One region of the Paenibacillus sp. FSL R10-2734 genome, then DNA from elsewhere that is predicted to be linked to it. Evidence: predicted binding sites of a transcription regulator. Region 1 holds the regulator's gene; each other region holds the start of a gene.
What was found. Region 1 encodes Rex, which represses fermentation and respiration genes when NADH is low (regulators of the CRP and FNR family bind a similar motif). Its sites were predicted from a motif close to TTGTGAAATATTTCACAA; they were not measured.

Region 1 (4,824 bases):
ACACATTGTTGTCGTCGATTTCAGTAGATGCTATCACATTTTTATATTCCGAATTTTGCTCTTTCAATCTATCAAGTTCAGTAGGTATAATCGTATATTTACGGCTCTCCATGGCTTCAGCTACAGAGAACATCGCTTTATCCCAGTAATCATCCAGTAGTTCACTTGAATTTTGCTCCACATCCAGTTTAAGCTTACGTCCATCAATCACGGATTTCCCTTCTTTGGAAACATACGTTACCAGATCGCGTAAATTCGTGCCTGGCTGCAAATCAAGTTTCAATGTGACCTCATCGCGGTTAATACTAATATGTGAATCATTTACTCCATCATATCCGGATACAATCTTTTGAAGTGGTTCCTGTAAAGCAAACTGACGATATAAAAAGAATCCTCCAAACAATACAGTAGCCGACAGTAGAGACGTTATCAGTACAGGTACTAGACGTAGTTTCAAGAAACGTCCTCCTCTCAAAGATGACAAAATGTAAACAGAATGATCAATAATCATAGCTAGTTCAGAGCTCATCAGAGCCTAATGTTCTGTTAATGCCTTTCTAATTACAAACAGTAGTATATCATAGGTGTATATACGAAATTGAAAAAAAGTGTGAAGATATTTAAAATTTTATTTTTTAATTGTTTCCATTTCATAAAATATATTGATTTATTTCGACAAAAAAGGGCCGTTATTCATCATTAACAGGCCTACTTTTTCATGTATTTTTAAATCATAATATTAAAACCCGCCCTTATAGTATAACACATTCTATACACTATAAGTATATCATTCAGTATGCCGTTGGAACGAAAAAAAGCGAACCATAAATAGTCCGCTTGTTCTCCTAAAGTACTTTTCTCACTCTTAGCGGCTAGGCAAACTGTATCCTTCACCCAATCGTGCCCCATCTGAGAAGCGATAAAATTGATAATAATACCGACCGCTTTGTTTATAAAAAAGCTGCCAAGCATATTCTCCGTTATATACCCCCGGCAACAATCGCTCAATGGTAATGTCCGGAAGATCGGCTTTTATAATGCTTCGCATCTTCGCTTCAGAGGTCCCTTTACTCAGTTCCTCAGCATAAACTGCATCGGCACCCTCAGCAAACTTCCCATCTACAGTAAAGCGTACCCATACCATCAACTCGGTCCCGGCTTCATTCTTCCCTGTTAAGACCCAGTACACCCCATTTTCATCCCACACGGATTTCTGTGCTTTAGTTACCTCTGTCAGACCAGCACTGGTTTTGGCGACACCCTTAGCGATATCTCGCTCGTTCCATTGATCTTTCATAATATAAGCATAGAACTGGATAAGTCCAAACAGAAGGAGCAGAATCAGAACTGATCCCAGGAGGATCCATTTTTTCCTTTTCTTCAAGGTGCAGCTCCCTTTCTAGTAATATATCTTTTTTGATTATATAACACACCCGTATGTTTATCCAAAGTTTCATATCCATCCAACATTATCTAGTCATAAATTCCTATATTTACACAAAAGGCCGTAACTTTTGCAAACGCAGAAGTCACAGCCTTTCAGTTATTCACTATTATTATAGACTAGCGCTTGAGCAGACCATCAAAGGATTCTTGTGCCTTACGACGGATAGCTTCCTCATCTAGCGTTACGCATTGTCCCTGTTTCACTACTTGTTTACCGTTCACCCATACATGCTCAACATCCTTGGCACTGGCAGAGTATACAGCATGAGACAACAGATCTGTGTGTGGCAGCAAATGCGGCTGGTCTATATCAATGGCGATAAAGTCAGCTTTCATGCCTACAGCGAGTCTACCCACATCATTTAAAAAGATAGACTTTGCGCCATACTCCGTAGCCATACGCAGCGCTTCAGGAGCTGGAACAGCCGTAGGATCACCGCTTACACCTTTATGGATGAGCGCTGCAAGACGCATTTCTTCAAACATATCCAAGTTGTTATTACTTGCCGCGCCATCTGTACCCAGAGACACCTTCACTCCAGCTTTTAGAAGATCCGGCACTCTAGCCACTCCACTGGCCAGTTTAAGGTTACTCCCTGGGTTATGTGACACACCTACATTATGACGAGCCAGAATCTCGATCTCTTCATCATTCAAATGAACGCCATGAGCAACAATAGACGGCCGTGTGAACATTCCAAGCTTCTCAAGATGCGCTACAGGACGCAGTCCATAATCCACCACATTCTGCTCCACTTCACGTTTCGTTTCGGACATATGGGTATGCATCGGTAAATCCAAATCATGTGCCGCCTGTACAAACTTAACAAAAAAGTCCGGTGGGCAGGTATATGGGGCGTGTGGTGAGATCATCGTCGTAATTCTGCCGTCAGCCTTCCCATGCCAGTTACGTGCAAAAGAAATCGCTTCCGCAAGCTTATGATTCTGTACTTCCTCTGGACATAGGCCTATTACGCCGCGCATCAGTACGGAACGGATACCTGACAATTCGACTACCTCAGCTACTCGGTCCATATGATCATACATATCCAAGAAGGTTGTAGTCCCACCCTTTAGCATTTCTAGTACAGACAAGGAGGTTCCCCAGTATACATCTTCTCCGGTGAACTTTTCCTCCATCGGCCACATCTTCTCCTGAAGCCACACCTGAAGTGCTAAATCGTCTCCATAACCACGTAGTAACGACATTGCGGCATGGCCGTGTGTGTTTACAAGACCTGGCATGAACAGTAGACGACTGCCATCAACCACTTGCACACCATCTTCAATCAAAGGCTCTTCTTTTCCTATGTAAGTGATCAAATCATCTTCAATAGTCATATATCCGCTCAGAACCGGCTCATCCGTTCCCGGAATTAGAAAACGCCCGCCCTTGATTATAGTTTTATTGCTCTTCATTTCTACTTTCTTCCTTTCCGTCTTTCAGGTAATAAGCAAGGCTTTGCAAATCCGTTGTAAAATCGGCCGCATGAACCCGGATATTCGGTGGTGTTTTTAGAATCACTGGCGCAAAATTCAAAATCGCCTCAATTCCTGCTTCAATGAGAATATCCGCAACATTCTGCGCTTCTGAATTAGGCACTGTAATAATCCCAATTCGAATACCTTGCTCGCGGACCGTCTTTGCCAGCTCCTCCATTGGTTGCACAGTCAGTGAGTTGATTTTCCGCCCAACCTTAGGGGCATAGGAGTCAAATATAGCAGTAATCTTCATGGTATCCTTCAAATATGCGTTGTAATTAGACAAGGCATGACCAAGATTACCTGCTCCTACCAAAGCCACATTCAGCTGTTGATCAAGCTTCAAGATATGACGAATTTTTTCTATAAGATAAGCAACATCATAACCAATACCTTTTCTTCCGAAATCACCGAAATAAGCCAAATCTTTACGGATTTGAGCGGGATTTAGATCAAGCTTTTGACCAAGCTCCTGAGAGGAAACGGTTAATATTTCACGATTCTGAAGATCATTTAAAAAACGCAAGTACACAGGAAGTCTGCGAACGACAGCTTCTGATATTTTATCCGATTTCATAATATGCCTCCTAAATTAGTTATTACTTTTTTTCAAATCCTAACAAAAATTCCGTACCTCGTCTCAATGAAGAGCGGTATTCTTAATTCTTATACCGCCCTTCATTTGTAGAGTGATCACAAACTGAAGTTATACGTTTCGGGAAACGCCTCCGTCCTCCAACCACTCTGCTATACGAGGAACCATTTGATCCGTTAGCATATGCTCCATTTTCGGGCCAGGCAGTGAATAAAGGAAATACTTCCCATAGTGAGATTCTATAACCCTTGTGTCATAAACAATAACAATACCCCGATCCTGCGCTGTCCGTACCAGTCTTCCGAATCCTTGCTTAAAGCGAATAACTGCCTGAGGAACAGACAACTTCATGAACGGATTCTTTTTCTGGGCTTGCAATAACTCCGACTTCGCTTCCGCTAGTGGATGATTCGGCGGTTGGAATGGGAGCCTCACGATGGCCAAACAGGTTAGCGCTTCACCCGGAATATCTACACCCTCCCAGAAGCTGCTTGTTCCTAGCAGAACTGAGGCTGCACTGTCCTGAAAACGGCGGATAAGCTTGCTGCGGCTGCCCCCTTCCACACCTTGACCTAGCACCGTAATCTCCTGTGAGGCTAGAGCCTCTTTCAGAGGATCATAAACCTGGCGCAGCATCTTGTAAGAGGTAAACAGGACAAGCATCCGCCCGCGGGTTGTTACCGCCGTTTCCGCTAGCGACTGAACGAGTGTATCCACAAAACGTGCATCTCCCACACTACCCTTCACACTAGGAAAATCACGCGGAATAACCAGCAGTGCCTGTTCCCGATATTTAAATGGTGAAGGTAGTAGCGATGTCATCAGTCGCCCTTCTTCGGCAGCCTCATTTAATCCTAGATTATCAATCATAAACTGAAAAGATTTATCGACTGAGAGCGTCGCTGAGGTTAACACGATACTTTTCTTCTTATCGAAGAAGAGATCCTTAAGCTGGGTACTTACATCAACAGGGACGGCATACATCTGTAGCGATTTGCTGCGATAATTTCCATTCGCCTCCAGCCAATATACTACATTCTCGTCGTTTAATCCCATAAAAAACCGTATTTGCTCACGTATAGAAGCTAAATCCTTGAATAAGCCGCTAATATCGGTAACTAGACTGTCTGATGATGATTGGCCTTCTTGATCGCGCATCTCATTAAGCATTTTATCACCCTTACGGATAATTTCACTTAATGTCAGATTTATAGTATTCTCTAAAGCAACCAATTCATCCCAATCTTTCGGTTTCCGAGCAGGAAGTAAACGCATAACTAATTGTCCAGCTTCTCCCGCCG
Region 2 (4,824 bases), 2.3 Mb from region 1:
ATTTCTATTCAACTAAAGTATCGCGGTCCAGAGGGGATGAAGCATCAAAGGGATCCTTTGCTAACCGTAAACATTCTGTGCGAAGATCGCGCAGGGGCTTGTCAACTTGGCAAATATCCGCCGTTTGCTCCTTAATCAGTGCTGTGGTGGCAGTGTTTTTATTCAGTGCGCTTACAGGCCAAATGAGTCACGAGACTGCTTCGAAGTCGGGAGTAACAGCTGGGGATGTTGCCAAAAGCAGTGATCCATTTGACCGAATCATTGATGCCGCTGCTACAGTTCGCCCTGCAGTAGTGAGTATTATCAATCATAAAGAAGATAATGAACAATTGGACATTAAGGATGAGTCAGCGTTAGGTTCTGGAGTGATTTATAAAAAGGTAGACAATAAAGCATTCATCATTACCAATAACCATGTCATCGATGACTCCAACAATCTCGAAGTTGTTACAGTAGATGGCGAGACACGTAAAGCCACACTCGTTGGAACGGATAAAGTGAGTGACATCGCGGTCCTCTCTATTGATGCCAAGGGCATCAATACGATTGCACAGCTCGGTGATTCCTCCAAGCTTCGCCTGGGTGAAACGGTCATTGCCATCGGTAACCCGTTAGGACTTGGAGACACATTGACGTCAGGCATCGTCAGTTATACCGAACGAAAGGTTCCTGTATCTTTGAATCAGGACGGAGTATATGACTGGGAGCAAGAGGTCATTCAGACTGATGCAGCAATTAATGAAGGAAATAGTGGCGGAGCCCTAGTTGATCTGGATGGTAAGGTCATTGGTATTAACACGATGAAAATCTCCGATGCAGGTGTAGAAGGTCTGGGATTTGCTATTCCAGCTAACCATGTGATAGATACCGCTAATGAGCTAGCTGATAAAGGACGTATTGCCCGTTCCTACTTAGGTGTATATTCAGTGGATTTAAACAATCCTTATGTTCCTCTCGCAGAGGACCAACGCAAGGAACTGAACCTACCGAATAATGTTAAGGATGGGGTAGTTGTTCTGGATGCTGTTGGACCTGCAAAGGAAGCCGGACTTGAGTTTAATGATGTAATTACGAAATTTAATGATGAACCGATTACAACCACGCTTTCACTTCGCAAGTATTTATATAATCAAACGAAGATTGGTGACGATCTGAAGATCACCTACTACCGAAATGGCAAAATCAATCAGACGACAGTTAAACTTCTTGAAAAACCAGAGGAATAATATGCTGGAAGTCGGCATATAATGATATGGCAGTAATAACAAGTAGCGTGGACTACTCCTTCGTTTTGAAGGGAGACATTCCTGAAATAGCGATACTCTGTATCGCTATTTGGAAGATGTTTCTTCTAAATTATTGATAAATATGGCAATAACAAGATCATTTAATGAATTTTACCCTGACTGGCAACCCTTACATTGGAAGGTAATACTTATTAGGGTAGAACCGGATATATTCGGATGCCAGCTTGCCTTTGGTAATCAGGTGTGGTAATATGATAACAATCATACATTTAGTCCCTAATTTTCGCATTGAAAAGGGCTGTTATATTTGGTAATACAACCTTTTTCAATGTGTGAATTTTTTCTTTGTTTGAAGATAAAAAGAACATATTAATTTAAATTTGTGGAGGTAACACACATGCAAACAGGTACAGTTAAATGGTTCAACGCAGAAAAAGGATTCGGATTTATCGAAGTTGAAGGCGGAAGCGACGTATTCGTTCACTTCAGCGCAATCACTGGCGACGGCTTCAAAACTTTGGACGAAGGCCAACGCGTTGAATTCAACGTTGTTCAAGGCAACCGTGGACCACAAGCCGAAAACGTTGTAAAACTGTAATAATAGAAGAAACCGTCCCAGCTTTTTGAAAGTTGGGACGGTCTTTTTATATCTAGTTAATCACTATTGACTTACAGGATGGGAGGAACGGCAATGAACTACCGGAAGAAACCTTTGGAAGAAATACCGGAAGAAAATACCGCGATTTGGGCGTGTACCAATGATGGATGCAACGGATGGATGAGGGATAATTTCGCATTTGAACATGCGCCTTCTTGCCGTCTATGTGACTCTCCAATGGTTCGCAGCACGAAGATGCTACCACAATTGCTTAATTCGAATGGCGATCTTAAATCGCTGAAGAAGGGTATTTCCATTACCTAACCAATGCCTTTATGAGTCAAGTTCTTTATAGAACGATGAACAACTCCAAGACGGTCAAACCGTCTTATTTTTTTTGCTTTTTTTATGTTAAAATGTGATTTTTGTCACAAATCATTTGAATTTCAGTGTTAAATGAACCCCTTTTTGTGACATTAATCACAAAAAGGGGTTTAAATTTTTGACACAATATAGTTAACGAAAAGGGGAGAAGGAAGGGAAAAATATGGATACAGTAATGCTGTCGCGTATACAATTTGCGTCGACGACAATATTCCACTATTTCTTTGTACCGGTATCAATCGGACTGGCGCTCTTGATTGCGATCATGGAGACGATGTACGTTAGAAAAGGCAATGAAGAGTACAAAAGAATGGCGCAGTTCTGGGGAAAGCTGTTCCTCATCAACTTTGCAGTAGGGGTAGTTACAGGGATATTGCAGGAATTTCAGTTCGGGATGAACTGGTCTGATTATTCACGTTTTGTGGGTGATGTATTTGGGGCTCCACTTGCAGTAGAAGCATTGGCAGCCTTTTTTCTGGAGTCTACTTTTATTGGAATCTGGATATTTGGCTGGGACAAAGTGTCTAAGAGAGTACACTTGATGTCCATTTGGTTGGTAGCATTTGGTACGATGTTATCCGCTTTCTGGATTCTAGCAGCGAACTCTTTTATGCAGCATCCTGTGGGATTTGCGATAAATAATGGACGTGCAGAGATGAATGATTTCTTCGCGCTCATTACGAACGGACAATTGCTGGTTGAATTCCCGCACACGGTTCTTGCTGCGTATGCAACAGGTGCTTTCCTCGTAACAGGTATTAGTGCGTATAAGATATTGAAGAAACAAGATGTATCTTTCTTTAAGAAATCTTTTCAAGTTGCAGCAATCGTAGGTATCATTTCTTCTATTGGTGTAGCCGTGGCAGGCCATGCGCAAGCACAATATTTGGTTGAAACCCAACCTATGAAGATGGCGGCTTCCGAAGGACTGTGGGGTAAGAGTGGTGACCCAGCACCTTGGACCGTATGGGCCAATATTGATCCTGAGAAGCAAGAAAGTACTGGAGAATTTCAAATTCCGTATATGCTGAGCTTCCTTTCATACAGTAAATTTTCCGGTGAAGTCAAAGGCATGCTTGAGCTGCAAGCAGAGTATGAGCAAGCCTATGGTCCCGGTGACTATATTCCACCTGTACGCACGACCTTCTGGAGTTTCCGGATTATGGTTCTAGCGGGAACATTAATGATTGTTCTGGGTATGTACGCTATGTATTTAATGTGGCGCAAAAAAATGGATCGCCCAAACACTTGGTTTATGCGGTTTATGTTATGGGGATTATTACTTCCTCCGATTGCGAATACGGCGGGTTGGATCATGACCGAGATTGGGCGTCAGCCTTGGACGGTATTCGGACTCATGACGACAGAAGATAGTGTATCGCCTAATATTACAAGCGGTCAGGTTCTGTTCTCTGTCATTTCTTTCTCAACGATTTATTTAATTCTCGGATTAGTATTGGTAGGTCTGTTTATTAAAGTTATTAAAAAAGGTCCTTATGCGATGGATAACGATCACGGCGATTCGCATGATCCATATAACGAGGAGGGCTCTCATGTTATCTCTTAATGAATTGTGGTTTGTGCTGATTGCAGTTCTGTTTATAGGGTTCTTCTTCCTAGAGGGCTTTGATTTCGGCGTAGGGATGGAAACACAGTTTCTCGCTAAAAATGATACAGAACGCCGGGTTCTGATTAATTCGATCGGACCTTTCTGGGATGCTAATGAGGTATGGCTACTGACAGGAGCAGGTGCGATGTTCGCAGCTTTCCCTGAATGGTATGCAACGCTATTTAGTGGATTCTATATACCTTTTGTCTTTGCATTATTAGCTTTGATTGCTCGTGGTGTAGCTTTCGAATTCAGAGGTAAACGGGATTCTGTGGCTTGGAAAAGAACTTGGGATGCTTGTATCTTTATCGGCAGCTTCCTTCCACCGTTCCTCCTTGCGGTAGTGTTCGCAAGCTTTATCAAAGGTTTGCCGATCGATGGCGATATGCAAATGTACGCAGGTTTCACAGATATCGTGAATGTGTATACTGTAGTAGCGGGCCTTACAGTAGTTCTTCTCTGCTTGGTGCATGGACTGATGTTTACAACTCTCCGCACAGTGGGTGACTTACAGGCTCGGGCTCGGAAGCTCGCACAAAGATTGCTTTGGCCACTTGCGGCTCTACTGCTTGCGTTCGTTATAATGACTTATTACATGACGGACATATTTGAACAGCGTGGTACAGTTCTTATGATTATTGTAGCGCTTGGAATTATCGCTTTTGTGCTATCGGGTTATTTCATGAAGAAGATGAAGGATGGCTACGCTTTTGGTATGACAGGAGCAGTAATGGCGTTGTCGGTAACTTCTATCTTTGTTGGATTATTCCCACGTGTTATGATTAGTTCTATCGATCAAGCCTTTAATTTGACGATTACCAATGCGGCTTCGGGACAGTACTCTTTGAAGGTAATGACGATTGTGGCATTGACCATTCTTCCTTTCGTCTTGGGATATCAAATTTGGAGTTACTTTATCTTTCATAAACGGGTACACGAGAAGGAGCATCTTGAATACTAATGGATAAAAATTTGCTTGGGTATAA
Region 3 (4,824 bases), 2.9 Mb from region 1:
AATGAAAGCAAAAGAAAATAAAGCATCCTACGGGATTTTGGTAATCCTTATGATTGGTGCATTTGTTGCTTTACTGAGTAATACACTACTCAATATAGCTTTACCATCGATTATGAAGGATTTTGATGTCAGTGCCTCAACGGTACAGTGGCTATCAACGGGTTATATGCTAGTGAACGGGATCATGATTCCTTCAACGGCCTTTTTAATTCAAAAATATACCGCTAGACGATTGTTCTTAATCGCCATTGGATTATTTGCGATAGGGACCTTTATCGGAGGATTCGCACCAAACTTCCCTGTATTATTGATTGCCAGAATGGTTCAAGCTTCAGGGGCCGCAATTATGATGCCATTATTAATGAACGTATTGTTCACCACCTTCCCACCTGAAAAACGTGGCTCGGCTATGGGAATGTTCGGATTGGTAATGATTTTTGCACCAGCTATCGGTCCTACATTATCTGGATGGATTATCGAGCATTATGAATGGCCTGTTCTATTCTTTATGATCGCACCGATCGCTGTATTGGTATTCGTTCTCGCCTTCTTCAAATTGCATGATCCTAAAAAAGATGTGGCTATTAAGATTGATTTTCTATCTGTACTTTTATCAGCGATTGGTTTCGGGGGTCTTCTATACGGCTTCAGCTCCGCTGGGAATAAAGGATGGGATGATCCAATGGTCTACTCCACCCTTATTATCGGGGTCATCGGATTAGTGATATTCATTCTGCGTCAGATGAAGATGAAGGAGCCTATGCTTAACTTCAGAGTGTACAAATATCCAATGTTTGCTTTATCCTCAGCGATTTCGATTACTCTGAATATGGCAATGTTCTCGGCGATGATGCTAATGCCGATTTACTTGCAGAATATTAGAGGGATTTCACCGCTGGATTCGGGACTCCTAATGTTGCCTGGTGCGTTAATTATGGGGGTTATGTCACCAATCACAGGTAAATTGTTCGATAAATTCGGCGGTAAAGTATTAGCACTAATTGGTCTAGCTATCGTTGTGATTAGTACGTATTTCTTTAGTGATTTGACCGAAAACACTAAATACTCAACACTCATGATTCTTTATTCTGTGAGAATGTTTGGGATTTCAATGGTTATGATGCCTGTTATGACTAATGGCCTGAACTCCATTCCAGCTAAATACACGCCGCATGGTACAGCCATGAACAGTACGATTCAGCAAGTCTCGGGCGCGATTGGCGGAGCATTGCTCGTAACAATTATGTCCAACAGTACCACTTCACATGTGAAGGATATGGTTGCTGATGCTGTAAGTAAATTAACGACTAAGCCTTCGGCAGATCAATTGCTTGGTATCCAAAATCAAGTCATTGCGAAAGCAACCATTGAGGGGATTAACGATGCATTCTTAGTGTCCGTAGGCGTAGCCATCATTGCATTTGTCTTAGCTTTCTTCATTAAAAGAGGGGTACAGCCTAAGGAAACGGCAGAAGAAAAAGTGACTTCCAAGAAAGTAGCTACTAAGCAAGCTGTATCGCATTAGTTCAATGTGATCTGTTAAATAGAAAGGCGCTCACCTAATGGTGGGCGCTTTTTTTAAAATTATGCTTACCTAATCGAATTAGTTCTGGTACGTCCTGAATGACTGTGATGGAGTCATTTCCTCCTACATAAACTCTATTGGTGAGTGGGTTTAGCACAGTGCTGCCTGATACTGAGGGAAATCTTGCGAGCCTTTTAAACGTGGTGGCGTTATAAACGGACATGTGATTCTTATCGAAATTGCCAACGAACAAATGATTTGTATTCGGATTAATGGTTATGTTGGATGAGGTAGGTAGAACCCTTGTAGTAATGATTTTGTTATTACTTCCGTTGATGACAAATAGCTTTCCTTTACCTTCAACTTGTGCACTTGAGACATAAATACGATTTGTCAGCGGATTGATAACGACCTCACTTTGCAGACGTCCCAGCTGCACATTTTGTAGCAGCTTGTTGTTGCGACCATTGATCACTGAGAGAAACCGACTTAAGTTATTAGCGACATAAATACGGTTTGTGATTACATTAAGTGCAGGTGTTATCACAGGGTTATTGCCGACCTTAATGGTCGCAATGATAGCCTGTGTATTCCCGTTAATGACGGAGACCGAATTATTTATTGTATTGGTCACATAGATCCGATTTGTAAGTTCATTGATAACGATTCTGGAAGGGCGACCGCCGACTTCAATCTTGGTTTTGATCTGGTTTGTTTTCCCATCTATGACGAATATAATTCCGACTATGCTAGTTACATAAATTAAATTATTTCGAACATTTACTCCGATATTATCAGGCATTCGGCCCACTTTCACAGTCTTGATCACCTGGTTTGTCCGCCCATTAATTACAGAAACCGTATCGTCACGGAAATTAGGCACATAGATTCGGTTAGTTTGGGGGTTAATTCCGAGCTGTGTGGGCAGTCTTCCTACATTAATGCGTGCGATAATTCGATTCGTTCTGCCATCGAGTACCCCGATAGTTCCAGCCTCGGTGTCTGGGTTAACAAAGTATACTCGATTTGTAATAACGTTTACTTCGATATCTCCGATCGGTCCGGCAGAGCGGACTGTAGCAATCACTTTTGGCTGCGCCATGCTTATACCCCTTTTCAAATAAATAGATAGTTCATTATATTTGGGCAAGGGCAAAAGTGTACTTCATATATCGTTGCAAGACGCATCTTCGGGGATTAAAATGATATTCCCTTATCTTTATTTCCGGGGGTATGTAAACGTTATATTTTTTGGAGTATTGTCACCGACTACCCTTATTGAGTATGGTAAGGTATACTGGAATGAACTTTTTAATGAGAGGTGATTAAATGGCTGGAACAGTCTCTATATTAGGCGTTCCTTTTTCAAAACTAACACTCGATGAGACGACACTTCATCTAACAGAACATATTCAATCTGGGGAATCTAAGCTATTTCATTTGATTACGGCAAACCCGGAAATTACGATAACTAGTCAATCGGACGAGCTGCTTCGAACCATACTTCATGAAGCAGATTTGATCACTCCTGATGGAATCGGCATAGTGCTGGCATCGAGAAGAAAAGGCGACCCAATAACAGAAAGAGTTACGGGATATGAACTACTGCTTGAGCTGCTCGCGCAAGGGAATAAGCTAGGATGGAGCTTTTATTTCTTAGGCACCGATGAGCTTACAAGCTGCAAAGCGGTCGAAGCGATCACTCACTCCTATCCGAATGTGAAGATTGCGGGAAGACATAATGGATTTCTTACCAAGGAAGAGGAACCTTCCATTGTGGCAGAGATTCAGGGCGCACAGCCGGATTTCCTGATTGTTGCAATGGGTGCGCCATACTCTGATAAATGGGTTTATAAGCACAAACAGGCGCTTACACAGGTTAAGGTTGTTTTTGGCGTGGGGGGAAGTCTGGATGTCATAGCTGGGAAAGTTAAACCTGCACCACCGGTATGGAAAAAGCTCAACTTAGAATGGTTGCATCGACTATTATTCGCCCCTGTTGCCAAAGGACAAAAGTCGCGATGGCGCAGACAGTCCGTACTACCCAAATTTGTGTTTCAAGCGATGATTAAAAAATAAGTAAGAAGGTCACTCTAACTAGGGTGACTTTCTTTCTTTGGTTTGGGAGCTAACTGGAAATGCAAACCAATATGAAAAAATACATGAAAATGTAAAGGTAATCATAACTAATTACAGAAAATGCTTCACAAAACATCATTTTTACTGTATTATAAATGTGAAAACATTCACAAGGGGGCGCAATTAAAATGAAAAAGGTAACAGGCTCTGCCCTTATTCTTATTCTCTCTGTCATGCTGGTGATCGCAGGATGCGGTAACAGTAATAGTAGTACTACAGCAAGTAGCAATGGCAACGAGAACAAGAGTAAGGTCAATGAAACAGCTAAAAATGATAAAACAGAAGCTGTATCAGGCGCATCAGAAGTAAGCTACACACCACTCGATCAATTAAAAGATAGCTACGATATAATCATTGTAGGAGCTGGCGGTGCGGGAATGACGGCTGCACTGGAAGCCAAAGCTAAAGGATTGAATCCGGTTATTTTTGAAAAAATGCCGGTTGCTGGCGGGAATACAATGAAATCCTCGTCAGGGATGAACGCTTCCCAAACGAAATTTCAAAAAGAACAAGGCATTGAAGACAGCAATGATAAGTTTTATGAAGAGACCCTAAAGGGCGGGCATGATACGAACAATAAAGAGATGCTTCGCTTCTTCGTGGACAATTCCGCGAGTGCTATCGATTGGTTAGATTCGATCGGAATTAAACTGAACAATCTCACGATTACAGGCGGTATGAGCGAAAAACGTACTCACCGTCCAGAAGACGGATCAGCAGTAGGCCAATATCTTGTTAAAGGCCTGGTGAAAAATGTACAGGAAAAAGAAATTCCACTATTTGTGAACGCTGATGTTAAGGGAATTACTCAAAAAGACGGTAAGGTTGACGGTGCGAAAGTACTCTTTAACCAAGCTGATGAGAAGACTATTACAGCGAAGGCTGTTGTTGTGACAACCGGTGGTTACGGAGCCAATATGGATATGATCTCTAAAGTTAGACCTGATCTGAAAGGATACGTTACTACTAACCAGATCGGAAGTACTGGTGATGGCATCAAGATGATCGAAGCGCTCGGCGGAACAACTGTTGATATGGATCAAATCCAAGTTCACCCGACGGTTCAACAAGATAAATCATATCTGATCGGGGAAGCTGTTCGCGGCGAAGGATCTATCATGGTTAACAGTGAAGGCAAACGGTTCGTAAACGAATTGACT

Region 2: NSS67_RS02990 (cytochrome ubiquinol oxidase subunit I) is a predicted target of Rex. The motif match lies at 2,314-2,331, and genes of this name have one in related genera.
Region 3: NSS67_RS00335 (flavocytochrome c) is a predicted target of Rex. The motif match lies at 3,760-3,777, and genes of this name have one in related genera.

The regions. Positions count from the first base shown of each region.
Region 1 is NZ_CP150170.1:2,956,901-2,961,724, reverse strand. It holds gene NSS67_RS12905 (hypothetical protein) at 1-457, opposite strand, end outside; gene NSS67_RS12900 (DUF5590 domain-containing protein) at 866-1,384, opposite strand; gene NSS67_RS12895 (amidohydrolase) at 1,564-2,865, opposite strand; gene NSS67_RS12890 (redox-sensing transcriptional repressor Rex) at 2,852-3,505, opposite strand; gene dinG (ATP-dependent DNA helicase DinG) at 3,635-4,824, opposite strand, start outside.
Region 2 is NZ_CP150170.1:637,898-642,721, forward strand. It holds gene NSS67_RS02975 (trypsin-like peptidase domain-containing protein) at 1-1,226, shown strand, start outside; gene NSS67_RS02980 (cold-shock protein) at 1,645-1,845, shown strand; gene NSS67_RS02985 (cold-shock protein) at 1,939-2,169, shown strand; gene NSS67_RS02990 (cytochrome ubiquinol oxidase subunit I) at 2,393-3,796, shown strand; gene cydB (cytochrome d ubiquinol oxidase subunit II) at 3,783-4,799, shown strand; gene cydD (thiol reductant ABC exporter subunit CydD) at 4,799-4,824, shown strand, end outside.
Region 3 is NZ_CP150170.1:78,387-83,210, reverse strand. It holds gene NSS67_RS00350 (DHA2 family efflux MFS transporter permease subunit) at 2-1,525, shown strand; gene NSS67_RS00345 (YncE family protein) at 1,560-2,627, opposite strand; gene NSS67_RS00340 (WecB/TagA/CpsF family glycosyltransferase) at 2,855-3,604, shown strand; gene NSS67_RS00335 (flavocytochrome c) at 3,793-4,824, shown strand, end outside.